Regions from separate parts of the Streptomyces sp. NPDC007896 genome, predicted to be linked through region 2. Evidence: riboswitches for the same ligand, from Rfam matches in the RefSeq annotation. Region 2 holds a riboswitch; each other region holds the start of a gene.
The links. A riboswitch is a leader RNA that binds a small molecule or an ion and turns the genes downstream of it on or off. The one in region 2 is predicted to bind S-adenosylmethionine.

Region 1: another riboswitch for S-adenosylmethionine. It lies ahead of ACFZDJ_RS24410 (putative leader peptide); the one in region 2 lies ahead of ACFZDJ_RS02265 (aminotransferase class V-fold PLP-dependent enzyme).
Region 3: another riboswitch for S-adenosylmethionine. It lies ahead of thrC (threonine synthase); the one in region 2 lies ahead of ACFZDJ_RS02265 (aminotransferase class V-fold PLP-dependent enzyme).

What each region holds. Positions count from the first base shown of each region.
Region 1 is NZ_JBIBKX010000007.1:359,218-366,256, reverse strand. Features, by position in the region: gene ACFZDJ_RS24425 (transporter substrate-binding domain-containing protein) at 1-1,013, opposite strand, end outside; gene ACFZDJ_RS24420 (ATP-binding cassette domain-containing protein) at 1,167-1,991, opposite strand; gene ACFZDJ_RS24415 (amino acid ABC transporter permease) at 1,988-2,953, opposite strand; SAM riboswitch class IV at 3,419-3,565, shown strand; gene ACFZDJ_RS24410 (putative leader peptide) at 3,596-3,676, shown strand; gene ACFZDJ_RS24405 (glutathione S-transferase C-terminal domain-containing protein) at 3,884-4,573, shown strand; gene ACFZDJ_RS24400 (YceI family protein) at 4,639-5,154, opposite strand; gene ACFZDJ_RS24395 (MarR family transcriptional regulator) at 5,312-5,857, shown strand; gene ACFZDJ_RS24390 (maleylpyruvate isomerase family mycothiol-dependent enzyme) at 5,968-6,762, opposite strand; gene ACFZDJ_RS24385 (dioxygenase) at 6,818-7,039, opposite strand, start outside.
Region 2 is NZ_JBIBKX010000001.1:493,841-500,879, reverse strand. Features, by position in the region: gene ACFZDJ_RS02275 (cytochrome b N-terminal domain-containing protein) at 1-662, shown strand, start outside; gene trpD (anthranilate phosphoribosyltransferase) at 818-1,882, shown strand; SAM riboswitch class IV at 2,208-2,324, shown strand; gene ACFZDJ_RS02265 (aminotransferase class V-fold PLP-dependent enzyme) at 2,518-3,879, shown strand; gene ACFZDJ_RS02260 (Lrp/AsnC family transcriptional regulator) at 3,941-4,222, opposite strand; gene ACFZDJ_RS02255 (rhomboid family intramembrane serine protease) at 4,219-4,950, opposite strand; gene ACFZDJ_RS02250 (hypothetical protein) at 5,103-5,342, shown strand; gene ACFZDJ_RS02245 (NYN domain-containing protein) at 5,377-6,726, shown strand.
Region 3 is NZ_JBIBKX010000013.1:195,672-202,710, reverse strand. Features, by position in the region: gene ACFZDJ_RS35820 (ROK family protein) at 1-149, opposite strand, end outside; gene ACFZDJ_RS35815 (extracellular solute-binding protein) at 359-1,576, shown strand; gene ACFZDJ_RS35810 (DUF3263 domain-containing protein) at 1,611-1,838, shown strand; gene otsB (trehalose-phosphatase) at 1,933-2,808, shown strand; gene ACFZDJ_RS35800 (trehalose-6-phosphate synthase) at 2,918-4,315, opposite strand; gene ACFZDJ_RS35795 (glucosyl-3-phosphoglycerate synthase) at 4,429-5,373, opposite strand; SAM riboswitch class I at 5,553-5,700, shown strand; gene thrC (threonine synthase) at 5,718-7,039, shown strand, end outside.

The DNA.
Region 1 (7,039 bases), on a different contig from region 2:
AGCGGCAGGCCGGGCGGGTTGATCCGCGAGGTGCTGACGGCCTCGTTGGAGAGGTTCCAGGCGGCGAGCCACTTGGCGTACTGCCCGTCCTTGATCAGGTGGTTGATCGCGTCGGCGACCGGCTTGGCCAGCCCGCTGTCCTTCTTCGCGGTGGCCGCGATCAGCCCCTGGAGGGTCGCGCCCGCGCCGGAGAACTTGCCCGCGTTGCGGGTCGCGTTGGGCGTCTTCGCCGTCTGGGTGATGTGGTACGAGATACCGGGGTTGGGCCCGAAGGAGGCGTCGATCTTCCCGCTGGACAGTGCCAGATAGGTGCTGTTGCTGTCCTGGAAGTACTTGACGTTGAGCTTCTTGCCCTCCTTCGCCAGCTTTGCCTTCCACTCGAGCAGGATCTTCTCCTGGTTGGTTCCCGCGCTCACGGAGACGGTCTTGCCGGCCAGGTTCTCGTAGTCGCCGGCGAAGTTCCAGGTGCTCTTCTTCAGCACCTCGAAGGCGAGGTTGTCCTGCCGGTAGGAGGCGAACTCGTACTTCTTCTTGCGTTCCTCGGTGTCCGTGACGTTGGAGAAGGCGACGTCGACCTTGCCGCTGTCGATGCCGACGAACAGGTTCTCCCAGGTCGAGTTCTTCACCTCCGCCTTCAGTCCGAGGACCGCGGCGACCAGTCGGCCGAGGTCGGGTTCGGCACCGGTGAGGGTCTTCTGGTCCTGGCCGACGTACGCCAGCGGCGGGAACCCGGCGGGCAGCGCGCCGACGCCGACGACCAGCTTGCCGCTCTTGGCGACCGACTTGGGCAGCTCGGCGCTGATGGACTTGACCTCGGACACCTTGAGGTCGGTCTGCCGCGCGGCGCCGTTGGAAAGCGCGCCCACGGTGACGGTGCCGGACGCGGCGTTGTCGGAGGTGGTGGCCGCGTCGCTCTCGCCCCCGCACGCGGCCAGCCCGGCGGCGAGGGCGGCGACGGCGGTGGAGGCGGTGAGGCCACGGAGGAGTCTGCTGCGGAGGGTGAGGGTGCGCATGGCTGTCCTTGTCCGATGTTCGTGAGGGACGTGTGGTGAGGGAAGGCGTGGTGGATGAAGGTGAGGTGGGTGCAGAGGCGGGGGTGCAGAGGCGGTGGGTGCAGAGGCGGTGGGTGCAGAGGCGGTGAGGGAGGGGCGGTGAGGGAGGGAAGTTCAGAGGACCTTGCTCAGGAAGTCCCTGGTCCGCTCGTGTGCCGGGTGGTCCAACACCTCGGTGGGCGAGCCCTGTTCGACGACGCGGCCCTCGTCGAGGAAGACGATCCGGTCGGCCACCTCGCGGGCGAAGCCGATCTCGTGGGTCACGATGACGAGCGTGGTGCCGCTGGTGGCCAGGTCCTTGATGACGGCGAGCACCTCACCGACCAGCTCGGGGTCGAGGGCGGAGGTGGGTTCGTCGAAGAGGATGACTCCGGGCCGCAGCGCGAGGGCGCGGGCGATGGCGACTCGCTGCTGCTGGCCGCCCGACAACTGCCGTGGATAGGCGTCGGCCTTGTCGGCAAGACCCACGCGGTCGAGGAGGGTGCGCGCGAGTTCCCGGGCCTCGGGCCGCTTCAGCCGTCGGGTCGCCACCGGCGCGGCCGCCACGTTGTCCAGCACCGTCAGATGCGGGAACAGGTTGAAGTTCTGGAAGACGAACCCGATCCGGCCACGCTGGGCCAGGATCGCCCGCTCGGTCAGCTCCTTGAGCCTCCCCCAGCCTTCGGCCGGGGGGACCCCCATCTCGCTGCGCTTGCCGTGCCGCCGTACGCCGATCAGCTCGCCGTTCAGGCTGACATGGCCGATCTCGGGCTTCTCCAAGTGGTTGATCACCCTGAGGAGGGTGGACTTGCCGGAGCCGGACGGACCGAGGATCACGGTGACCTCTCCGGGGCGTACCGTCAGCTCCACTCCGTTCAGCACGCGCTGGGCGCCGTACCACTTGTGCACATCGCGCACCTCGACGGCGGCCGGTCGGATCGCGAGCGTCTCGCCGGTCATATCGCCGCCTCCTTGCGGACCCGGGCCCGCAGGTCACGCAGACCGGTGCGGACCTTCTGCAACGGGGTCGGCGGGAGGGAGCGCAGCGCGCCCCGCGAGTAGTACCGCTCGACGTAGAACTGGACGACGGACACGACGCTCGTGAGGATCAGGTACCAGGCGGTGGCGACCAGCAGCAGCGGCACGATGTCGCCGGGGTAGGTGGAGCCCATGCTCTGTACCGAGCCGAAGAGGTCGAGCAGCGAGACGTAGAAGACCAGCGAGGTGCCCTTGATCAGGCCGATCAGTTGGTTGACGTAGTTCGGGGTGATGGAGCGCAGCGCCTGCGGGAACACGATCTTCCTGAACTGGTAGCCCTTGGGCAGACCGAGTGCGGAGGCCGCCTCGTGCTGGCCCTGGTCGACGGAGAGGATGCCGCCGCGGACCACTTCCGCCGCGTACGCCGCCTCGTTGAGGCTCAGTCCGACGACCGCGACGACCATGTCGGTGGCGAGCCGGGACTCGTCGAAGGTGAGGAAGGCGGGGCCGAAGGGGACACCGAGGCTCAGCGTCTTGTAGAGCGCGCTGAAGTTGTAGAGGAAGAGCAGGACGACGATGAGCGGCACCGAGCGGAACAGCCAGATGTAGACCCAGCTCACCGCGCGCAGCACGGGGCTCCTGGAGAGCCGGGCCAGGGCGAGCAGGATGCCGCCGAGCAGGCCCAACACAGCGCTGTAGAGGGTCACTTCGAGGGTGATGAGCAGACCGTCGAGGATCGTGGGACGCAGGAACCAGTACTGGAACCTGTCCCACTGGAAGAAGGGGTTGGTCGCCAGCCCGTGGACGATCTGGGCGACCACGACGAGCACGATCGCCGAGGCGATCCAGCGGCCGGGGTGGCGCAGGGGCAGCACGCGCTGTGCCGCGGCCGGGCGGGGCTCCGTCGTGCTCAACGGCACGGCGGAGCCCAGGGATTCACTCATGGAGGGCTCCAACGAATGCGGACACACCGCCGCGGCCCGTACGACGGCGGTGCGCGCGGGGACAGACGGATGTCAGGGGGTACGGAGAGGAAGGCTCACCGGCAGCGCACCAACAGGGTGGCGGGCGAGGGATGTTGAGCCGTGCGGACGTTCAACGCCGCGGAAGGCGGAAGCGGTCAGCCCTGACAGAGACAGCGGGCGCCGCGGGACGTACAACACAGTGCGGTGGCGAGGCAGCCGTGGCGCCGCGAAGCGGTCGTCCCGTCAGCTGCGTACATCGCGTTCACCGTCACCATTCCGCCCCGCTGGGCCTCGAACGCACCGGAATCGATCCGGTCCGATGCGGCGTAAGTTAGGCATGGCCCCAAACGAATGTCAACGCGCACCGGCCAGAATGACCACGTGGTGAGACCGCGCATATGCCTCCTTGACGGCTCCGCGGACCGGACCGAGACTGACGGGGACGGTCACGATTGTCAGCGCCCGTCGTGCGGGTTTCTCCCGTTCGACGCGGTTATCGGCCCCGGCCCGCTGACAGGCAACCCTTCCACCGCGACGGGGTGCCCCGGGTGACGACCGGGTTCCGCCGGTGCGGCGGGGCAAGCGTGGTCTCGCCTCTCGCGAGCCCCGGACACGGGAGCGATGGGAATGGCCAGGAGGAGCACGAACGGTCTGACCAGGCGCCTGCACATCGATCTGCAGCGGGTCTCCAGCGCGTACTAGTCCAGGCGGTCCGTCCAGCGCGACTGGTCCCTGCGATCCGTCCAGCGCGTACTGGTCCCTGCGATCCGTCCAGCGCGTACTGGTCCCTGCGATCCGTCCGGTCGGGCACGTCCCACGATCCGGACCGGTCCGTACGTCAGCGCAGTCACTCCGTTCCGCCACCGCCGCCCAACGGGCCGCGGGGGCTTCGACGTTCCCTGGAGAGTCATGCCCAAGACAGTCTCGCTCGCCGCGCCTCGCCCCCACCGCATCCGCAGCCGCATCGGCGTCGGCCTGGCCGGCGGTTTCTACCCGGCGCCGCACCGCTATCAGCTGTACCTCACCGAGGGCTGTCCGCGTTCGCTGCGCATCTCGGTCACCCTGGAGCTGCTCGGTCTCCACGACTCGGTCGCCACCACGCTGCTGACGCTTCCCGCCGAGACACCCGACGCTTTCGCCGCACTGCGCGGCGCGTACGAGGCCACCTGGCACCACTACGACGGTCCGCTCACCGCGCCCGCGCTGTGCGACCGTTGGAGCGGACGGATCGTGAGCAACCACACGCCCGACATCCTGCGTGACCTCGCCGGGCTGCCGGGCTGCCAGAACGACGCCCGCCTCCCCCGGCTGAACCCACCGGCCCTCACCGCGGACATCGACGCCCTGCGCGAACTCCTCGACCGGGACGTCACCCCCACCTCGCCGCCGCTCGCGCGCACGACGGCACTCCAGTCACTGGACCGGCAACTCGCCCCGCAAGCCTACGTGTTGGGCGACGAGCTGACGGCCGCGGACGTCGACCTCTGGGTGGCCCTGACCCGACTCGACCCGACGGAATCCCTCGCCCCGTACGGGCAGCTCCGTGACTACGTACGTCGGCTCGACGCCCACCCGGCCTTCCACGACAAGGTGCGCTGAGCGCGTACGCCAAGGTCGCCGGGGCCGGGAGGGCCGCAGGGCCCGGGCCCCGGCGCCGCGTCGGCTCAGGCCTTGGCGCGGGCGAAGACGAGCGTGCCGGTGACGGTCGTCAGGCCGCGGATCATGCCCATCTGGTTCCAGCCCATGTCGAACTGGTCGCGGTCCACGGTGAACTCCGCGGTGAGCGTGACGCTGTCGGCGCTCGCCCCGGTCACGCGGCCGGTGACGGGCTGCGGCCGGCTGATGCCGCGCACGGTCAGCTGCCCGTTGATCTCCACGGTGTCGTCCTGGCCGAGGACGGCGTCACGGACGGCGAAGGTGATCGTGGGGTGGCGGTCGGCGTCGAAGAGGTCGGCGGAGCGGAGGTGCTTGTCCCGCTTGGCGTTCTTCGTGTCCAGGGACGCGACGTCCAGGGTGATGGTGCCGCGGGCGGTCCCGTCGGGCTGCACCTCGCCCTCTCCGGTGACTCCGGTGAAGGTGCCCTTCACGGTGACCATGCCCCACATCGTCTTGTGCTTGATGGCGACGACGGTACGGGCGGGGTCGAGCTGCCACAGGCCGGTTTCGACAGCGACGGTCATGAGAGTTCTCCAGACGGTTACGGACGGTGCACAGCGGTGCGCGACGCACGGGGGCGCGCGGCACACGGGGACTGTGGGGACAATGCGGTCATCCAAATTTGGATGACTCCACGCTAGCCGGTTCTTCAAAATTGGACAACCGGTAGACTGGGACACTATGGCCGACCCTTCCGCCCCCGCTGACCTGCCCGAACACGAGCCGTCGGGTGACGGTGAGCTGCTGCCCGCCCCGCTGCGGGCCTGGATGCGTCTCCTGGCGGCGGCCGGGGCGATCGAGCAGCAGTTGCGCGCCCGCGTCAAGGACACCCTCGACGTCTCGCACGACGAGTTCCTGATGCTGTGCCTGCTGGCCGACCAGCCCGGGTCCAGCCTGCGGATGACCCAGATCGCGGAACTACTGGGCCGCCCCAAGACGCGGCTGACCTATCAGGTGGCGTGTCTGCAGCATGCGGGACTGATCACACGGCGGTCGGCGTGCGGCGACCGGCGCGGTATCGAGGTGGTCCTCACGGACAAGGCGCGGCGGCTGCTGCGCGAGTCCACGGGCCCGCTGGCCGACGCCGTCTCGCAGGCCATCGCGCAGACGGCCTGCGCGCAGCGGTACGAGGCACTGCACGACTTGTTGCCACCCTCGCCGCGTCCCGGTGCGGACTCCGGGCAGGTCGAGGGTGGCGATGCGGCCCCCGAGGGGCCGGGGAAGTAGCGCCTTCAGGGCCGGACAGGCCTACGGGGGCGCGCAGTCGGACGCCGGGCGGCGCGGAATGCCGGGTGCCGGGGGACGAACCGGCGGATGCCGGGGGACGAACCGGCGGATCAGAACCCGGGGAAGACGCGTCGCAGGTCGTCGAGGGTGAGGGTGTCGCCCTTGAGGGTCACCTCGGCCGGGGTGTGGTCGGCGGCATGGCGGCCGGTGACGAGCCGCAGCCACCACTCGGCCGGTGCGCTCAGGACGGCGTCGGGCTCGCCAGGCTCGTCGGTGAGCACGACCGCGTCGACCAGGTCGAGCCCGAACGCGCGCCGCGGAGCGGTGGTGTGGACCGCGAGGCGAACCCGCCGTCCACCGAGGGCCTCGACCTTGCCGAGAAAGCCTATGAGCAGTCCGGCCTGGTCGAGGAGCGGCTCGACCGCGGCAGGCGCCAGGACCGCCGTACGGTCGAAGGCCACCTCCACGTCCCAGGTGTGGTGGGTGAACTCGCCGAGCCGCAGACCCGCCACCGTCGCGACGTCCACGGGCGCGGGCAGGAAGCCGAGGTCGACCCGGAGTTCGGCACGGGCCCGCGGGTCGAGAGCCTCGTACCCACGCACCAGCGCCTCGTTGGCGGTCACAAAGCTCTCGGCGCGCTCGACCGGGGACATCGCGTCCCAGCGCGCCCACACCGACTTGTTGAAGTCACCGCCCTGGGGCCCGGTGCCGTTCAGCGCGCCCTCCAGGGAGGCCAGGCCGATCTCCGCGCCGCTGCCGAGGTGGCTGAGGACCTGGGACACGTCCCACTCAGACGCGCCGGACGGCCGGGTGAGGTCGGCGGTGGCGAGCCCGTGCACCACGGCGGTCAGGTAGTCGTGTCCGCCGCGCAGGGCGTCGATGGTCTGGTCGGCACGGTCGTTCATGTCTCAACTCCGTTGAGGTGAAGGCAGTTTGTGTCGGTGCGGAGGGTTCAGGGGTTCACCCCGCGGTCTGGAAGGACCGCTTGGAGAAGCCCATCATGAAACCATCGACGGTGGTGCGCACCGCCCGGTCGGCGCTCGGGGCGGCGCCCAGCGTGACGAACAGCGGGATGTAGTGGTCGACCGTCGGATGGGCGTACGGCATACCGGGCGCCCTGGTCCGGAAGGCCGCGAGTTCGTCGACGTCCCCGCGGGCGAGCGCGTCGGCGACCCAGGCGTC
Region 2 (7,039 bases):
GGGAGATCAACGTCTGGGGTCACACGCTCGTCCTTGGTGTGTTCATCCCGCTGGTGATCTTCCCGCTGGTCCTGGTCGCGATCGCGGTCTACCCGTTCATCGAGTCCTGGGTCACCGGCGACAAGCGTGAGCACCACATCCTGGACCGCCCGCGCAACGTCCCGACCCGGACCGCGTTCGGCGCCGCCTGGATCAGCTGGTACTTCGTCCTGCTCGTCGGTGGTGGCAACGACATCTGGGCCACGCACTTCCACCTGTCGATCAACTCGATCACCTGGTTCGTGCGCATCGGCTTCTTCGTCGTGCCGGTCATCGTGTTCGTCATCACCAAGCGTGTCTGCCTCGGCCTCCAGCGCCGCGACAAGGACAAGGTGCTGCACGGCCGCGAGTCGGGCATCATCAAGCGCCTGCCGCACGGTGAGTTCATCGAGGTGCACGAGCCGCTCAGCCAGGACGCCCTGCACACGCTCACCGCGCACGAGCAGTACCAGCCCGCCGAGATCGGCCCGATGGTCGACGAGAACGGTGTCGAGCGCAAGGTGAAGGGCTCGGAGCGGCTGCGCTCCAAGCTCAGCGAGGGCTTCTACGGGGAGGACAGCCAGATCCCCAAGCCCACGGTCGAGGAGTACAAGGAGATCACGAGCGGCCACGGCCACCACTGATCCTCCGACCGGTTGACCGGTCTTCACTGATCGCCACGGCGAGAGCCTCCGTCCATTGCCTGGACGGGGGCTCTTTGCCGTCTCCGGGCCTGGATAGGGTGTTCCCATCTACACAAGGCGTCCCTTTGCGGGGACGACGGACCCAGGAGCGGCTTATGAGCGCTGTGAACCCCGCTGGAGGCAACACCGCGGCGGGCCGTTCCTGGCCCGACGTACTGAGTGCACTGCTCGGCGGCCAAAACCTGAGCGCCGCTGATACGGCGTGGGCGATGGACCGCATCATGAGCGGTGAGGCCGCGGACGCCCAGATCGCGGGCTTCCTGGTGGCGCTGCGGGCCAAGGGAGAGACGGTCGAGGAGATCACCGGTCTCGTGGAGGCGATGTACGCGCACGCGCAGCCGCTGCACATCCCGGGGCCGGCCGTCGACATCGTCGGTACGGGGGGCGACCGGGCCAAGACGGTCAATATCTCGACGATGTCCGCCATCGTGATCGCGGGGACCGGGGCGAAGGTCGTCAAGCACGGCAACCGGGCGTCGTCCTCGGCGAGCGGGTCGTCCGATGTGCTCGAGAAGCTCGGCATCAACCTGGACCTGCCGCCCGAGCGGGTGGCGCGGGTGGTGGAGGAGGCCGGGATCACCTTCTGCTTCGCGGCCAAGTTCCATCCCTCGATGCGGTTCGTCGGCGCGGTCCGCCGGGACCTTGGGATTCCGACCTCGTTCAACCTCCTCGGCCCGCTGACCAACCCCGCCCGGGTCACCGCCTCCGCGGTTGGCTGCTTCGACACCCGGATGGCGGGGCTCATCGCCGGTGTACTGGCTGAGCGCGGCTCGTCCGCGCTGGTGTTCCGTGGCGACGACGGCCTCGACGAGCTGACGACCACGGCCACCTCCCGGGTGTGGATCGTCCGCGACGGCAAGGTCACCGAGGAGGCGTTCGACCCGCGGGACGTCGGCCTCGAGCTGGTGCCGGTGGAGGCGCTGCGGGGTGCCGACCCCTCGTACAACGCGGACGTCGCCCGTCACCTGCTGAACGGCGAGACGGGGCCGGTACGGGACGCCGTGCTCCTGAACTCCGCGGCGGCCCTCGTCGCCCTGTCCCCGACCGACGCGCCACTCGCGGACCAGCTCCGCGCCGCGATGGCGAAGGCGGCGGAGGCGATCGACTCGGGGGCGGCGAAGCGAACGCTGGAACGCTGGGTGGCGGCGAGCCAGTCGTAGTCCACTTCTCCCCCCGCGGGCGCGTGGGGGTTGCTCGCGCAGTTCCCCGCGCCCCTGGGGCGGGGCTGCGCCCCGATTCCCCGCCCGCCCCGGTTTTGTTCGTCCGCGCAGTTCCCCGCGCCCCTTTTTTAGGGGCGCGGGGAACTGCTTTTAGGGGCGCGGGGAACTGCGCGGGCTTTTGGGGGTCTGGGGGCGGAGCCCCCAGGTGGGGATGGGACGGGTAGGGGCGGCGGGGGCGAGGAACGTGGGGCCGCCCCCCACTCGGCGTCCCGGTATACGGACGCCGGGTTGCGGGCGGAAGATCTTGTGGCAGGATGCCGTATCAGGTCATGAGTGACAGCCATCAGGCCCCGGCCGGCTGTCCGGCAACCCTCCGTCCGTGGCGGGGTGCCCCGGGTGAAGACCAGGTCGTAGGCAGCGAGGTCTACGGCAAGCGCGGACCCCTCGAGAATCCCAGGGGTCCTGGTCGTTCGAGGGAGCCTTCTGTGAGCAAGCGAATGCGATAGGGCGTAGAGCCCCGCCTCCGCACACCCCTTTCGCCTTTCCTCCCTGCGCCGAGCCGTGCAGCCGCACACCCGTACCCCCGTGCACCCGGCCCGCGCAGCGATTCCGCCTGCCTCTCACAGGAGCTCGCCATGTCTGTCTCCACCGCTGCCGCCGACCAGACCGTTTGTGCCCCCCTGCCCGTTCTGGGCCGAGACGTCACCGTCCCGCTCGTGACCGGCGGCGAGGTCACCTACGCCGCGCTCGACTACGCCGCCAGCGCCCCCGCCCTCCAGCGGGTGTGGGACGACGTCGCCGCGTACGCCCCGTACTACGGCAGCGTGCACCGAGGCGCCGGGTACCTCTCCCAGCTGTCCACCGACCTCTTCGAGAACGCCCGCAGGACCGTCGCGGAGTTCCTCGACTGCCGGGGCGACGACCAGGTCGTCTTCACCCGCTCCACCACCGACTCCCTGAACCTGCTCGCCGCCACCCTGCCGGCCGACTGCCAGGTGTTCGTCTTCGAGACGGAACACCACGCCTCGCTGCTGCCGTGGAAGGACGCCCAGGTCACCTACCTCAACGCGCCCCGCACCCCGCAGGAGGCCGTCACGGCCCTGGAGCGGGCCCTCGCCGCCCGTGACCCCCACGGCCCGGCCCTCGTCTGCGTCACCGGCGCCTCGAACGTCACCGGCGAGCTGTGGCCGGTGCGCGAGCTGGCCGCCGCCGCGCACGCGCACGGTGCCCGGATCGTCCTGGACGCCGCCCAGCTCGCCCCGCACCACCCGGTGTCGGTGCGGGACCTCGACGTCGACTGGGTCGCCTTCTCCGGGCACAAGCTGTACGCGCCGTTCGGCTCGGGCGTGCTCGCCGGCCGCGCCGACTGGCTGCGCGAGGCCGAGCCGTACCTCGCGGGCGGCGGCGCCAGCCGCAAGGTCACGCGACGGGTGGACGGCGGCGTGGACGTGGAGTGGCACGAGAGCGCGGCCCGGCACGAGGCCGGTTCCCCGAACGTGATCGGCGCCTACTCCATCGCCGCCGCCTGCAAGGCGCTGACCGAGGCCGGTTTCGACACGCTCGTCGCCCGCGAGGAGCAGCTGATCGGGACCGTCCGGGCCGGTCTGGCCGAGGTGCCCGAGGTCCGCGTCCTGTCGCTCTTCGGCGACGACGCCCCGCGCGTCGGCGTCATCTCGTTCGTCGTCGAGGGCTGGAACAGCTCGCACTTCGCGGCCGCGCTGTCCGCCGAGTACGGGATCGGGGTGCGGGACGGTCTCTTCTGCGCCCACCCGCTGGTGCGCACGCTGCTCGGCAGCGATCCGCAGACGCAGGGGGAGTGCGGGGCGCCCGAGGCGGCGCCCGGGGAGAAGTCCCTCAACGCGATCCGTGTCAGCTTCGGGGCCGGTACGCCCGACGAGCATGTGGAGCGCTTCGTGCGTGCGGTGAAGGAACTGGTGCGGGACGGTGCCAAGTGGAACTACCGCACGGAGGACGGCCGCTGCGTCCCGGCGGTCTGAGGCCGTCGGCGGTAGGTGGGGGCTCCGCCCCCACACCCCCGAAGAGATTGCGCGGCTGTGCCTAGCTGTCCAGACCGATGGCGAACGCCGCCTCCAGGTCGTGCTGGGAGTACGTGCGGAACGCGACGTGGGTGTCCGTCGCCTCGACGCCGGGGATCTTGCTGATCTTGCCGGGGATGACGTCCGCCAGGTCGTCGTGGGCCTTCACCCGGACCATGGCGATCAGGTCGTACGTACCGGTGACGGAGAAGACCTCGCTGACACTGTCCAGCGCGGCGATCGACTCGGCGATCTCGGGGATCCGGTCCACGCTGGTCTTGATGAGCACGATCGCGGTGATCACGGCTGGTTTTCTCCCTCGGGGGCTGCTGCTGGGGATTTCACTCTAGTCGGCCGCCCGAACCGCACCCACGCGTAGACGAACCCCAGCGAGAAGCCCACCAGGTGGGCCAGATAAGCGACCCCGGGGCCCGAGGGGCTGCGGCCCGCCGCCAGCCATTGCAGGGTCACCCAGAAGGGCAGCACGACCCAGGCGGGGAAGCGCAGCGGCAGGAAGAAAAGGAACGGGAAGAGACTGGTCACCCGGGCCTTGGGGAACAGGTACAGGAACGCTCCCAGGACCGCGGAGATCGCCCCCGAGGCGCCGACCAAGGTCTGCTCGGAGCCGGAGTTGGCGATCGCGTAACCCAGTAGAGCGAGGTAGCCGCAGACCACGTAGAAGACGGCGAACTGGACGTGGCCCATGCGTTCCTCGGTCATCGCTCCGAAGACGTAGAAGAAGAGCATGTTGCCCAGGAGATGGAGCCAGCTGCCGTGGATGAACAGGGCCGTGGCCGGGGTGAGCCAGGCGCCCGGGATCCCGTGGAAGAGCTCGGCGGGGATCACACCCCAGCGCCGGAAGTAGGCCCGCTGGGCGACCACGAGCGCATCTCCGGTGCCGAACGACGGATTGAGTCCCGAGGCGGGACCGATCAGGAAGATCAGGCAGCACAGGAAGATCAGTCCGTACGTCACCGGCGCGGACTGACCGCGCATCGTCCTGCCGACCGCCGTGCCCCAGGTGCTGATCATGGGACAGAGCATGACGTAACCGGACCGACGTATGCAGAGTGCCTCGCCGCCGTGGACGGCCGAGCGTCGAGTACCCGCCAGGCCGTAGGGTAACGAGCCACACGCGCCGGAGACCGGCGCTGGACGGACACTAGAAGGAAAGCGACTGCCACATGACGGTTCCCCTCCCGACCGCCGAGACTCGCTGGCGCTGCACGCTCTGCGGCAACCTCACGCGATTCGACGTGACCCGCTCGTCCAAGGTCGTCGAGTATGTGCACCTCGACCTGGCCGGTGAGCCGAACGTCGAGGAGCGCAAGGTGGTCAGTGAGACCATCGAGTCGGTGCGCTGCCGGTGGTGCAATGCGGTGGACCAGGTGGAACTGGTGGACAGGCCGGGCGCCGGCTCCTGAGGGAGCGGGCCCCGCACAGACATTGGGGTGACGGATGGTGGAGACCACAGGCGGGGAGCCGGACGACGGCGCCGCTGAGGTGCTCGACCGTCCGCTGCCCGACGGTGTGCGCCGACGGGTCGTACAGATCGTGTCGGACGGGTTCGGCGGGTTGACTGTCACCGAATTGCCCGCCCAATTGCGGCAGTATGCGCGGTTCGCCCCCAATAGGCGGGCGAAGTTCGCCGGCAACGCCATGGCCGCCGCGCTGGAGACCGATCCGCTGTTCCGGCAGCGTATCGCCGAGAAGCTCAGAGAGGCGCAGCCGGAGCTCGCCGGTGCCCTCGACTCCGGCGCGCCGCCACCGGCCGCGGATCCGCTGGACGTGGCGGCCGCGGCCTATGTGCTGCGCCCCACGGGCTGGGTGAAACTGGTGACCGCCGCGGGCGAGGAGGCCCTGCGGGCGGACGCCGAGCGCGCGGACGAGGAGAGCCGGGCGGAGCTGGAGCGGCTGCGCGAGGAGCTTGCGCAGGCGCGTGGTCAGACCAAGGCCGAAACCGAGCGGTTGCGCATGGAGTTGGAGTCCGCGAAGAGGGAAGCCGAATCGCTTCACCGTAAGTTGCGCGGCGCCCTCAGCGACGTCAAGCGGGGCGAGGCCGCGCTGCGCAAGCTGCAGGGCGAGATGGACACCGCGAGGGCGGACGGGCAGGCCCAGGTGTCCGCCGCCGAGAGCGAGACCCGGCGGCTCAAGGCGCGGCTCTCGGAGGCCGAGGCGGCCCTGGAGGCCACCCGCAAGGCGGCACGCGAGGGTCGCAGCGTCGAGGACATGCGCGTACGGCTGTTGCTCGACACCGTGCTGGAGGCGGCGCAGGGGCTGCGCCGGGAGCTCGCGCTGCCGCCGGTGTCCGTACGGCCGGCGGAGACCGTGGACGCGGTCGAACCGGGGCGCATGACGCCCAAGGACATCGCGGCCCGCGCCCTGTCCGAAAATGATCCCGCGATCGTCGACCAGCTCCTCGCGCTGCCGCAGGCGCATCTGGTCGTCGACGGCTACAACGTCACCAAGACCGGCTATCCGCAGATGCCGCTGGAGAAGCAGCGGCTCAGGCTGCTGGGGCAGCTCTCGCAGCTCGCCGCGCAGACCGGGGCAGAGGTGACGTGTGTCTTCGACGGGGCCGAGCTGGCGGCGCCCGTGCTGCTCGCGCCGCCGCGCGGGGTGCGGGTGCTGTTCTCCAAAGCGGGTGTCACGGCGGACGAGTTGATCCGCCAGCTGGTGCGCGCCGAGCCGCCCGGGCGGCCCGTCATCGTCGTCTCCACCGACCGTGAGGTGGCCGACGGGATCGCCAAGGCGGGCGCCCGCCCGGTGGCCTCCGCGGTGCTTCTCAAGCGCTTTTCGCGCGGCTGAAAAGCGGCTGAAACAGCGACTGAAGAGCGGCTGAAACAGCGACTGATCCAGCGGTCGGAACGGCGACTGAACAGCGATCTGTGATCTGTGCTGTTCGCCCCAAAGGGCCCGTAAGTCCCATCCGTAACATCCACGCGTTGTGCCCGAATTGGCGAAACCTTCACGCAACGTAGCGTCAGGCTGGCATCACTGCATGTGAGTTGAGTGCAAAGAATGCGCTGGGTGACTAAGAATTTTCAGGTTTGGATTTGAACTGATCACAGGAAGGTCACTAGGGTCTGGGCTCGAACCTCCGCTCGGGTGATCGCTCATT
Region 3 (7,039 bases), on a different contig from region 2:
GCGAAGTCGAGGATCGCGTCGACCACGGCGTCCGGACCGCGCTCGCGGCCGGTGGCGCGGCGGGCCTGGTGGAGGAGCTCGCCCTCCGACCCGACCAGGGCGGCCTTCATCCCGGTGCCGCCCACATCGAGGGCGATGACATGTCTCACGGGGACAGTGTCGCCCCTTACCCCAGGAGAGGTCTAGTCCACTCGCGTGGTGTAGACCTTGTATCCGCATTCCGAGACGGATGCAACGGACGCAGAAGCAAAGACGGACAGCCTCTGGACAGGGGCGGCCGGGGGTTGGGAGAAGTGCGGTGCAGCGGCGTAGGACAGGACGTAGGACAGTACTGATCGCGGCGGCGTCCGCGCTGGGTATGACGGCGACCCTCGCGGGCTGCGGCGGCTCGGCCGGTTCCGGGGACGTGACCCTCAGACTCGTGGCCGCCGACTACGGGGACTCCAAGGCCAACAGCTCCCAGAAGTACTGGGACACGCTCGTCAAGGCGTACGAGGCCGACCACCCCGGGACCAAGGTCGAGGTCAGCGTCTACCCGTGGACGGACGTCGACCGCGAGGTCAAGGAGATGGTCGCGCGGGGCGACGCCCCCGACATGGCGCAGATCGGCGCGTACGCCGACTACGCCGACAAGGGCGAGCTGTACAAGGCCGAAGAGGTGCTCTCCATACCTGTCCAGGCCGACTTCGTCGCGCAGCTCACCGATGCGGGGAAGATGAACCGGGTGCAGTACGGCATGCCGTTCGCCGCCTCCACCCGGCTGCTCTTCTACAACAAGAAGCTGTTCTCCGCCGCGGGTCTCAGCGCGCCGACGACCTGGAGCGAACTGGCCGCCGACGCGCAGGCGCTGAAGGCCCGGGGTGTGAAGATCCCGTACGCGCTGCCCCTCGGTCCCGAGGAGGCGCAGGCCGAGACCATGCAGTGGCTGCTGAGCGGCGGCGACGGCTACACCGACGACGTCGGCACCTACAGCCTCGACTCCGCCCAGAACGTCGCCACCCTGACCTGGCTCAAGGACGACCTGGTCGGCAAGGGGTTGACCGGACCGGTAGCGCCCGCGAAGCTCAATCGCGCGGACGCCTTCGCGGCGTTCGCGCGCGGCGAGGTCGGGATGCTCAACGGGCACCCCACGCTGATGAAGATGGCCGCCGACAAGGGCGTGAAGTTCGGGATGGTGCCGATGCCCGGCGTCAGCGGGAAGAGCCGGGCCACGATGGGTGTCGCCGACTGGATGATGGCCTTCAAGAAGAACGGCCACCGGGATCAGATCGGTACGTTCCTCGACTACGTCTACAGCGAGAAGAACGTGCTCGCCTTCTCGCACGAGTACGACCTGCTGCCGGTCACGACGTCCGCGTCCGAGGCGATGGCGGCGGACAGCGACGACGCGGACCTCACCCCGTTCCTGAACGAGCTCCCCTCCTCCCAGCTCTATCCGGTCGGCAAGACGTCCTGGGCCGCCGTCAGCGCCGACATCAAGCAGCAGATCGGCAAGGCGGTCTCCCCGGACGGCAGCCCGGCCGGGACCCTCGCCTCGCTCCAGCAGAGGGCGACCACGAGGGACTCCGCGGGGTAGCCCCGCTGTCGGTGGCGGGCGCTACGGTGCGGTCATGGACGAACTGAGCGGGAGGGAGCGGGGGATCCTCGCCATGGAGCGCCGTTCCTTCGCGGGACCCGGCGCGAAGGAACGAGCGATACGCGAGCAACTCGGCCTCGCCCCCGTCCGCTACTACCAACTCCTCAACGCCCTCCTCGACGACCCCCGCGCCCTCGCCCACGACCCGATCACGGTGAACCGCCTCCGCCGCATCCGGGACAGCCGCCGCGCGGACCGCTGACAGCGGCACCGGCCGGGGGTGGCCGTCCGGCGTTCGAGGACTGTGACTCGGTGAGCCGTGGGTGCGCCCGGGGGTGCGCGGATAGGGTCGGAGCATGGGCAGCCACTCGGAAATCCCGGAATCCCCGGACGTCACGGAACCCTTGCCGACCCCCGTGACCCCCGCCGGACGCGACGGCCTCGACGCCATCCTCACCCGGCCCGACCGGGCCGTCATCGCGCTCGACTTCGACGGAACACTCGCCCCCATCGTCGCCGACCCGGAGCAGGCCCGCGCTCACCCCGACGCGGTCCCCGCCCTCGCGGCCCTCGCCCCGAAGGTCGCCTCCGTGGCCGTGGTCACCGGCCGCCCGGCCGGCGTAGCGGTCCGCCACGGCGGCTTCGCGGGCGTCCCGGGCCTCGACCACCTCGTCGTCCTCGGCCACTACGGCGCCGAACGCTGGGACGCCCGCACCGGAACCGTCAACGCCCCCGCCCCGCACCCCGGCGTCGCCGCCGTCCGTGCCGAGCTGCCCGGGGTCCTCGACAGGATCGGCGCCTGGCACGGCACCTGGATCGAGGAGAAGGGCCGCGCGGTCGCCGTCCACACCCGCCGCGCCGAGGACCCCCAGGCCGCGTTCGAGGCACTGCGCGAACCCCTCACCGACCTCGCCACCCGCCACGGCCTGATCGTCGAACCCGGTCGGATGGTCCTCGAACTCCGTCCCCCGGGCATGGACAAGGGCGTCGCCCTCCTGGAGTACGTCCGCGAGGTCCGCGCCGAAGCCGTCATGTACGCCGGCGACGACCTGGGCGACCTCCCCGCCTTCGCCGCCGTCGACAAACTCCGCTCGGACGGTGTCCCGGGCCTGCTGGTGTGCAGCGGCAGCGCGGAAGTCACCGAACTGGCCGAACGGGCGGATCTTGTGGTCGACGGCCCGGCGGGAGTCGTAGGCCTGCTCAAGGCATTGGCGACTCGCCTGGAGCGTTGATCCCCGGCCGACTACAGCGCCCCGTCAGGGGCGCGAGGCTGTGACATACGCGGCTCCGCCGCGTGGGTGCGACCAGCCACAACGCACCCGCAGCCGACAGACTCCCGACTCAGCCCTCCAACTCCCGCAACTGCTCGAGAAACCACTGCGCCGGGGGCAACGCCGTCCCGGCGGCAGCCAACCGCTTCGTACGTTCCGCCCGTTCCCCCACCGGCATGGTCAGCGCCGCGTCCAGCGCCCGCGCGGTGCCGACCACGTCGTACGGGTTCACCACCACCGCGTCCTCGCCCAGCTCCTCGTACGCCCCCGCCTCCCGTGAGAGCACCAGCACGCATCCCTCGTCGGAGACGACCGGTACCTCCTTGGCGACGAGGTTCATGCCGTCGCGGATGGGGTTGACGAGGGCGACGTCGGCGAGCCGGTACGCGGCCAGGGAGCGGGCGAAGTCGTCCTTGACGTGGAGGACGACCGGGGTCCATCCCGGTGTGCCGTAGCGGGCGTTGATCTCGGTCGCCACGCGCTGCACCTCGGCCGTGTAGTCGCGGTAGACGGCCAGGTCCTGGCGGGAGGGGTAGGCGAAGGCCACGTGGACGACGCGCTCGCGCCACTCCGGGTGGTCCTCCAACAGCTGCCGGTACGCCAGCAGGCCCCGCACGATGTTCTTCGACAGCTCGGTCCGGTCGACCCGCACGATCGTCCTGCGGCCCTCGCCGATCTGCTCGCGCAGCGCGGCCATGCGGTCCGCGACGTCCGCCTCGTGCGAGCGCCTGCGCAGGAAGTCCGCGTCCGCGCCGAGCCCGTGCACACCGATCCGGGTGTCGCCGAGCCCGCCGACGAGCGCGTCGCAGCAGGCGGTGAACGCGTCCGCCCAGCGCTGGGTGAGGAAGCCGAGCCGGTCCGCGCCGAGCATGCCGCGCAGCACCTGTTCGGCGATGTCGTCCGGCAGCATCCGGAAGTAGTCGACCGGCGCCCAGGGGGTGTGCGAGAAGTGGCCGATCCGCAGGTCGGGGCGGAGCTCGCGCAGCATCCCGGGGACGAGGGCCAGGTGGTAGTCCTGGACGATCACCACCGCACCCTGCGCCGCCTCCGCGGCCAGAGCTTCGGCGAACGCGCGGTTGTACGCCTCGTACGACGCCCACTGGCGCCGGAACTCCGCGTCGAAGACCGGCTCCAGCGGGGTCTGGTACAGCATGTGGTGGACGAACCACAGCACGGAGTTCGCGATGCCGTTGTACGCGTCCGCGTGCACGTCGGCGGCGATGTCCAGCATCCGTACGCCGTCCTCGGCGACCCCGCGCCGGACCGCCTCGCGGTCGCCGTCGCCGAGCGCCGAACACACCCACAGGGCCCCCGCGTCCGGCCCGATCGCGGAGAGGCCCGAGACCAGCCCGCCGCCACCGCGCCTGGCGCGCAGCGAGCCGTCCTCCCGGACCTCGTAGGTGACCGGGCCGCGGTTGGATGCGACGAGGATGTTGTGGGCGCCTTGCGTTGAAGCGGGGGAAGCCATGCATCGAAACCTAGCCCGGCGTCGAAACGCTCAAACGTTCCCTTCAGCCGTATGCCGTCCGCGGGCCGGTGGGGGCTCGTCGCGCAGTTCCCCGTGCCCCTGACGAGGCGCTGCTACGCCGCCCTTCGTTTCTGGTATTCGGAGATTTCGACCATCGGCGGACGTTCCTCCGTGTCCACCGAGTACGTCCGCGGCTCGAAACCGTCCCTGCTCCGTTCGAACTGGGTGAGGGCCGGGCGGATCAGGTGGCCGCGGGCCAGCCGGAGCTGGGCCGTGCGGTAGATCGCGGCGGACATCCGCCCCAGCGCCTGCCCGTCCTGGTGGCGGTGCTTGCGCACGCCCACGTCGACCTGGGCCAGCGCGTCCAGGCCCACCAGATGCAGGGCGTCGACCAGCATGCCCAGCTCGATCCCGTACCCGACGGGGAAGGGGAGCTGTTCGAGCAGCGAGCGGCGGGCCGCGTACTCCCCGCCGAGCGGCTGCACGAAGCCGGCCAGCTGCGGCCAGTGCATGTTGAGGAGGGGGCGGGCCATGAGTTCAGTGACCCGGCCGCCCTGCCCCGCCGCACCGCCGAGCGGACGGTCGTACATCGCCTTGACGAGGTCCACACCGGGCTCGGTGAGCAGCGGCCCCACGATCCCGGAGACGAAGTCCGAGGAGAACTCCTTCAGATCCGCGTCGATGAAACAGATGATGTCCCCGCTCGTCACGAGGAGGGAACGCCACAGCACCTCGCCCTTGCCGGGCACGGTCGGGATGCGCGGCAGGATCTCGTCCCGGTGCACCACGCGCGCGCCCGCCGCGGCGGCCACCTCCGAGGTGCGGTCGGTCGAGCCCGAGTCGATGACGACGATCTCGTCGACGAGGGGCACCTGCTGCATCAGGTCGTGGCGGATGATGGCGACGATCTCGCCGACCGTCTCCTCCTCGTTCAGCGCCGGCAGGACGACGCTCACCGAGGAGCCCGTGGCCCGTTTGGCGGACATGAGTCTGTGGAGCGGGCGATCGGTCACGGACCAGGAGCGATTGCTCAGCCAGCGCTCAGTTTCCTTCAGCACAGTCTGCGGCTCCTCACTGTCTGATCACCCGGTGTCTCACGGTGTGATCCATCTCGCGGTTCGGACGACTATCTCAACTGTCCTGGCCTTCGGTTACAGTCTTGAACAACGCGGATGACCATCGCATGTCGTAGATCATTTGCGGACCACCGCACCACCCGCACGACACAACCGAATACCGCTCATCCAGAGGGGCAGAGGGATACGGCCCGATGAAGCCCCGGCAACCCTCCAGCTGGTTCCTGTCACATTGATGTGGCGAGGCTCCCGGCTAGGGAAGGTGCCAAATCCGTCTCACGGCGAAGTGCGTCGTGAGGAAGATGAGGAGAAAGGGCCTCGCCTCCATGGCTGCGCAGACTGTTGCACGTTCGACTGTTGCAAGCACCACGAACCCTGTCGCGGGCGACACCACCACCGTAGTCGGTGTGGATCTCGGACCCGCCGCCGCGCTTTCCTGCCGCGAGTGCGGGCACCGCGTGCCGCTCGGCCCGGTCTTCGCCTGCGAGGAGTGTTTCGGCCCGCTGGAGATCGCGTACGACTTCTCGGCCTACGAAACCGAAGAGCTCCGGGCGCGCATCGAAGCGGGCCCCGCGAACATCTGGCGCTACGCGCCGCTGCTGCCCGTCCCGGCCGACGTCGCCGACAAGCCGAACATCAACCCCGGCTGGACCAAGCTCGTCAAGGCCGACAACCTCGCCCGCGAGCTGGGTGTCGAGGCCGGCAAGCTCTTCGTCAAGGACGACTCCGGCAACCCGACGCACTCCTTCAAGGACCGCGTCGTGGCGCAGGCCATCGAGGCCGCCCGCGCGTTCGGCTTCACCACCCTCTCCTGCTCCTCCACCGGCAACCTCGCCGGCGCCGTGGGTGCCGCCGCCGCCCGCGCCGGCTTCCGCTCCTGCGTGTTCATCCCGCACGACCTGGAGCAGGGCAAGGTCGTCATGGCCGCGATCTACGGCGGCGAGCTCGTCGGCATCGAGGGCAACTACGACGACGTGAACCGCTTCTGCTCCGAGCTGATCGGCGACCCGGCCGGCGAGGGCTGGGGCTTCGTCAACGTCAACCTGCGGCCGTACTACGCGGAGGGCTCCAAGACCCTGGCGTACGAGATCTGCGAGCAGCTGGGGTGGAAGCTCCCCGACCAGCTCGTGGTGCCCATCGCCTCGGGCTCCCAGCTCACGAAGATCGACAAGGGTCTTCAGGAGCTGATCAAGCTCGGACTGGTCGAGGACAAGCCGTACAAGATCTTCGGCGCCCAGGCCGAGGGCTGCTCGCCGGTGTCCGTCGCCTACAAGGCCGGCCACGACGTCGTACGGCCCCAGAAGCCGAACACCATCGCCAAGTCGCTGGCGATCGGCAACCCGGCGGACGGGCCGTACGTGCTGGACATCGCGCGGCGCACGGGTGGGGCCGTGGAGGACGTGAACGACGAGCAGATCGTGGACGCGATCAAGCTGCTCGCGCGCACGGAGGGCATCTTCGCGGAGACCGCCGGTGGTGTGACGGTGGGCGTGACGAAGAAGCTGATCGAGAACGGGCTGCTGGACCCGACGCTGACCACCGTCGTTCTGAACACCGGTGATGGTCTGAAGACGCTGGATGCGGTGGCCGGTACGGGGCTGACGGCGACCATTCGTCCCAACCTGGACTCTTTCCGAGAGGCCGGGCT